DNA from 3 places in the Clostridium isatidis genome. Region 1 is predicted to be linked to each of the others. Evidence: predicted binding sites of a transcription regulator. Region 1 holds the regulator's gene; each other region holds the start of a gene.
The links. Region 1 encodes Rex, which represses fermentation and respiration genes when NADH is low (regulators of the CRP and FNR family bind a similar motif). Its sites were predicted from a motif close to ATTGTTAANNNNTTAACAAT; they were not measured.

Region 1 (2,214 bases):
CTAATTTATCTACTACAATTGTTAAAGTAATTTCATCAGCAGTTTCAGCAGTTCCAGGATTTTTTATTATAGTATTATTTTCAATTATTTCATCTTACTTTTTTGCATTGGATTATAAGGTAATAACAGGATTTATTGAAAAGCAGTTACCTGAAAAAACAGCAAATATATTATTTCAAGCTAAAGAAGGTTTGGGTAAAACTATATTAAAGTTTATAAAATCTTATTCTATTATAATTACCATAACTTTCTTCGAATTATTTGTGGGATTAATGTTATTAAGAGTAGAAAAAGCAGCAACAATAGCTTTTATTATTGCAATATTTGATATACTTCCTATTCTTGGTGCAGGTGGAATTCTTATACCTTGGGCAATTATTGAATTAATAAAAGGAGAAATTTTCTTAGGAATTGGAATATTCTTAATGTATATTCTTATAACAGTAATAAGAAATATAATTGAACCAAAGATAGTGGGAAAAGAAGTAGGGCTGCATCCAATTATTATGCTTATATGTATCTATCTAGGAATAAATTTATTTGGTTTTATAGGAATTTTTGTTTTACCAATAACAATGACTGTGCTGATTAACTTAAATAGATCTGGAAAGATAAAGTTATTTAAATAAATAGCTGGAAATATATTTACCCTTATTGACAAATTTCTACGAATTAAATATAATAAATGAGGTTGAAAATTTCAGGCATAGGGAAGCATACGATACTTTATATTAATTACAGAGTTTTATAAAGCTTTGTGCGGATTTAAAGACTTATTTATAACTAACTGCTAAGTTATATGTAAGTCTTATTTTTTATATTTAATTAATTAAATTTAATAAATATTAGATATTTATTGAAAAATATATTATAGATATAATAATGAAAAGATAAGTAAAATTTAAAGTGTATTAATATAAGCGTTTTAAAAAAGCAAGAAAAGTGATAAAATAAAATATAATAGCGAATAATAAATAGGAGAGTAGAGAATATGGATAAAAAGAAAAATATATCAATGGCTGTAATAAAAAGACTTCCTAAATATTATAGATATCTAAAAGAACTACTTAAAAATGATGTGGAAAGAATATCATCAAAAGAATTAGGAGAAAAGATAGGTTTTACAGCTTCGCAAATACGTCAAGATTTAAATAATTTTGGTGACTTTGGTCAACAAGGTTATGGATATAATGTTAAAGATTTGTATAATCAAATAGGCCTAATTTTAGGATTAGATAGAGAATATACTGCTGTCTTAATTGGAGCAGGTAATATAGGTCAGGCAATAGCCAATTATAGATTTAATGAAAATGGCTTAAATATTGCGGCTATTTTTGATGCTAATCCTAAGTTAATAGGAATAAAAATAAGAGATGTAGAAATAAAAGATATTGATTATCTAGATAGTTTCTTGGCTGAAAATAATATTGATATGGGAATAATATGTGTTCCAAGAAATAATGCGCAAGCTGTTTGTGATAAACTAGTAAAAGGTGGAGTAAAGGGAATATGGAATTTTGCTCCTGTTGATTTAGTAATTCCAGAAGACGTAATGGTAGAAAACGTACATTTATCAGAAAGTTTATTAACATTAATATACTTATTACACGATCAAGAAAACTAATACAGCACACAAAAATTGTGTGAAATTCACAATTCAAATATAAAGTGCAGAATTTATGTATTTTTTCAGTCCACTGATAAGCTGAATGATATATTTAAAATAGAGCTGTCCTGCTAAATATATTAGTAGGACAGTTATTTTTTAGATTATAAGAAATGTAAACAGGCTTGAAATTATATTGCTGCTTAAATTTACTATATCATTATTGATAAAGGATATTCCTTTAATAAGTTTATTAGTTTTTCCTTTATAAACTCTTTTCTCTGTTATAGTATCTAATTCATCACAATAATATTGAGCTTGAAGGGATGCTCCCAGCAAACTATCTATTATTGCCCCAAAAAATCCTAATAAGAAACAGTAGCTGGAATAGATCAAGCCTTCTTTAAGATCCTTATAAATAAATATATTTAATATAAAATGTATTGAAGCAATGAAGGAAGAGCCTAATAGGGCAAAGCTTGTTCCTAAAAGACTAATTCCACCAGACATTCCTGTTTCTAAGGGTTTTAGGGTTAATATATCTATAGGCTTTCTTTTGCTTAACACTCCAATTTCTGAAGCCCAGGTGTCCGCTGTAGAAACGGCAA
Region 2 (2,214 bases), 1.0 Mb from region 1:
GAAGTCTCTCTGTTTCTTCTACTGATTTGCCGCATTTTGGAGCAAGTTCCTTTGCAGTAGTTTTTTCTCTTATCTTCATGCAAAGAGCAACTTCTGCCATTTCATCAGTTACAACCGGTTCCAAAATTAAATATTCTGGATCTGTTGCCTTTATTTCATTTTTTGAGCCACGCTTCTTTCTGCTTATATGATTAGCCAGATCCAGCACCTTTTCTTTTACCATATAACCCTATCCTCCATTTTTCTTACTTTAGCCTTCATTCCAATTTTTAATTTCCCTGCGAAGCCAGTCTGAAAACTTATCTATTCCTTCTCCCGTCCTTGCTGATATAGGAATTATTTCTGCCTTTGGATTTAACTTCTTAATACGTTCTTTGCAGGCTTCTAGGTCAAAGTCAAAATAATTTAAAACATCAATCTTATTAATTAATACAAGGTCTACAACAGAAAACATTAAAGGATACTTTAAAGGCTTGTCATCGCCTTCTGGAACACTTAAAATCATTATGCTTTTTGAGGCTCCAGTATCAAATTCTGCAGGACATACTAAGTTTCCTACGTTTTCTAAGATTGCTAAGTCAATATCTTCAGTTCCTAGAGCTGTAAGTCCCTGTCTTGTCATATCTGCATCAAGATGGCACATTCCTCCAGTATGCAGCTGAATGACTTTAACACCAGTTTCAGAAATTGTATGAGCATCAACATCTGAATCTATATCTGCTTCCATTACTCCAATTCTTATATCCTTTTTTAAGTTATTTATTGTTTTAGTCAAAGTTGTGGTCTTTCCTGAACCAGGTGAGGACATCACATTTAGCAAGAAAGTTTTTTCCTTTTTTAATTCCTCCCTAAGTAAATCTGCCTGCCTATTGTTATCTTCAAAAACACTTTGCTTTATCTCAAGTACCCTAAATTCCGCCATATTATACCTCCATCAATAAATTTGTTTTTAAAAAATATGCCTTTGATAAAAGCTTAACATTCTAAATTTTATATGTCAATATTTACCAATTACTCCTTTTATACTTTTCTACAAAGCTTTATAAAGTAAAAAAAACTTCAACCATATTAACAATTAAGTTAATTATTGATTGAAGGTATATATATTTATTCTTCCATTGGCAATTTAACTTCAAATACAGTCTTATCATCATCACTATAGGCAGATATTTTTCCACCATGAAGCTCAACAATATTTTTAGTTATTGCTAAGCCTAGGCCTGATCCACCCTTATTGCTGTTTCTTGATTTTTCTATTCTATAAAATCTATCAAATATGTAAGGCAGATCTACTGAAGGTATTGCTTCACCATAATTTATTACCTGAACTACTGCCATATCCTCTTCTGCCCTTGTAACTATATCTACATAATAGCCTTCTTGACCATACTTAATTGCATTGGAAAGGAGATTTTCAAAGACACGAACTAATTTTTCTCCATCTCCCTTTACAATTAATTTATCCTCTGAAAAATTTATCCTTGCCTCCATATCTGCCTTTTTAAATTGATATTCAAAATAAGCAGTTACCTGCCCTACTAATTCAACTAAATTAATAATGCTTTTATTTAATTTAATGCTGTTATTCTGCATTTTGGTAAGCTCAAATAAATCATTAATAAGCAGGCTTAGGCTCTTTGCTTTTTCATAGGCAATACTTGCATAGTATCTAAGACGTACTTCATCTTCATATTTATCCTTATCTATAATTTCTAAATAGCCCATTATTGAGGTTAGTGGAGTTCTTAAGTCATGAGAAACATTGGTTATTAAATCATTTTTTGTTTTTTGAGCTATTCTTTCTTCTATTGTTCTCTCCTTAAGCTTTCTTGAAATACTGTTAATATTATCAGCTAAAATTTTCATATCATTATTTATATCAACTTCTATTAACCTGTCTAAATCACCATCGGCCATTATTTCTGTTTGATCTATTATATCTACCAGACTTTTGGTTCTTCTATAAGTTATTAATAGATAAAAAGAAATAAATACTAAAAAAATCATTATATAAGCAAAAATTCCATTAAAAAGAGTATATTTAATGGTACGCCAAAAATCCCAAATATACCAGACCAATGTAGAGGCTGTATATTTATATAAATAATTTAATATATTTTTTGTAAATATGAGAGTTACTAGGGTTAATAATAGGGCATAAATTATATCCATTGCTGAGGATATAAGCATCTTTTTTAATCTTTTATTTTTCAA
Region 3 (2,214 bases), 880 kb from region 1:
GCTCAAGGAGATGCAGCTACATCTCAGACAATTGCTCAAAAATTTGTATCTGAAGATAAAGATATGATTTTGGCGATAGCAACACCATCTGCTCAGGCAGTATATAACGCAACTAAAGAAATACCAAGTGTTTTTACAGCAGTAACAGATCCAGTAGCTGCAGGAATAGCAGAAAGTTGGGAAAGTTCTGGAACAAATTTTACTGGGGTTTCAGATATGGTTCCTATTGATAAGCAATTACAGTTATTATTAAAGCTGGTACCAGAAGTTAAAACATTAGGTGTAATTTTTAATACTTCAGAAGCAAATTCTATAGTTCAAGTAGAAACTTTAAAAGAGGAAGCTATAAAATTAAATATAGAAGTTAAGGAAATTGGTGTTACTAACGTAAATGAAATAAATCAAAATCTTACTGCAGTAATAAAGAGTATAGATGCATTATATACACCGACTGATAATACTGTTGCATCTGCCTTTGATTTAATTGGAAAAATTGCTGTTGAAAATAATGTCCCTATTTTAGGAGCTGAAGAAGCAGTTGTTGATGTGGGGGGACTATGCTCTATTGGAATAGATTACTTTAAATTAGGAAAGGAAACGGCATTTAAAGCTGTTGAAATATTAGAAGGGAAAAAGCCTGCGGAAATTAAAATTTCAACTTTAGATGATATGAGTATAAAAATAAATAGAGAAATTGCAGCAAAATTAGGAATAAAAATACCGGAAAATATTAATTGATATTATTAAACTGAGGAAAGTTATTATACTATAAATTAGTATAATAACTTTTTTTATGTATACTACCATAGATAGTTAAAAAAATAACCAAAAATTAATAAATGTAAAGGATTAAATTTATTAAAAAACAACACAAACCTACACTATTTTTAATATTTTTCAAAAACAATCAATAAAATAAAAAAAATCCAAAATAAGATTGACAAAAAATAAACAATGCAATAAAATGAACTTACAAGAGATTGATAAATAAATAACAATTTAATGTATAAAATTTTTGTACAATATATTTTTAGGAGGAAATGAAAATGGCAGTTACAAATTTGCAAGAATTAACTAAGAAATTTGAAGAATTAAGAGAGGCTCAAAGAAAATTTGCTACTTATACTCAAGAGCAAGTAGATGAAATATTCAGACAAGCTGCTATAGCTGCTAATAATAATAGAATAAAATTAGCTAAAATGGCAGTTGAAGAAACTGGAATGGGAATAGCAGAAGACAAAGTAATAAAAAATCATTTCGCTGCTGAATACATCTATAATCAATACAGAGATATGAAAACTTGTGGAGTAATTGAAGAAGATCTTACAAATGGTGTTACAAAAGTTGCAGAACCAAAGGGAGTAATAGCTGCTATCGTACCAACTACTAATCCAACATCAACAGCAATATTTAAAACATTAATTTCACTTAAAACTAGAAATGCAATTATTATTTCACCACACCCAAGAGCTAAAAAATCTACAATAGAAGCCGCTAAAATTGTTTTAGAAGCAGCAGTAAAAGCAGGAGCTCCAGAAGGAATAATTGGATGGATTGATGAGCCATCATTAGAATTATCACAAGCAGTAATGCAACATGCAGATTTAATATTAGCAACAGGTGGACCAGGAATGGTTAAGGCTGCTTATTCATCAGGAAAACCTGCAATTGGAGTTGGTGCAGGAAATACACCAGCAATAATTGATGAAACAGCTCATTTAAAAATGGCTGTTAACTCTATAATATTATCAAAGTCATTTGATAATGGTGTTATATGTGCATCAGAACAAAGTGTTATTGTATTAGATAAAGTATATGATGAAGTAAAAGCAGAATTTGCTGCAAGAGGAGCGTACGTTTTAAAAGGTGAAGAAGTTCAAAAGGTTAGAAGCATAATATTAAATGATAAAGGTGCATTAAATGCAAATATTGTTGGTCAAGCACCATGGAAAATAGGAGAATTAGCAGGAATAACTATTCCAAAGACTGCAAGAATTATCCTTGCTGAAGTTGAATCCACAGATTTATCTGAACCATATGCTCATGAAAAACTTTCTCCGATTTTAGCAATGTACAAGGCTAAGAGCTATGATGAAGCTGTAGAAAAAGCTGCTAAATTAATTGCTCAAGGTGGAATGGGACATACTTCTGTACTATACACAAATGAAATTGCTTCAAAAGATAGAATTGAAAAATTCCAAGATGCTATGAAAA

Region 2: a site for Rex is predicted at 964-983, ahead of hypB (hydrogenase nickel incorporation protein HypB). Genes of this name have one in related genera too.
Region 3: a site for Rex is predicted at 980-999, ahead of adhE (bifunctional acetaldehyde-CoA/alcohol dehydrogenase). Genes of this name have one in related genera too.

Annotation. Positions count from the first base shown of each region.
Region 1 is NZ_CP016786.1:364,737-366,950, forward strand. Features, by position in the region: gene ytvI (sporulation integral membrane protein YtvI) at 1-629, shown strand, start outside; gene BEN51_RS01835 (redox-sensing transcriptional repressor Rex) at 992-1,624, shown strand; gene BEN51_RS01840 (DUF92 domain-containing protein) at 1,766-2,214, opposite strand, start outside.
Region 2 is NZ_CP016786.1:2,221,862-2,224,075, forward strand. Features, by position in the region: gene BEN51_RS10460 (FAD-dependent oxidoreductase) at 1-223, opposite strand, end outside; gene hypB (hydrogenase nickel incorporation protein HypB) at 251-922, opposite strand; gene BEN51_RS10470 (sensor histidine kinase) at 1,108-2,214, opposite strand; gene BEN51_RS10475 (response regulator transcription factor) at 2,204-2,214, opposite strand, start outside.
Region 3 is NZ_CP016786.1:1,246,540-1,248,753, reverse strand. Features, by position in the region: gene BEN51_RS05930 (ABC transporter substrate-binding protein) at 1-738, shown strand, start outside; gene adhE (bifunctional acetaldehyde-CoA/alcohol dehydrogenase) at 1,047-2,214, shown strand, end outside.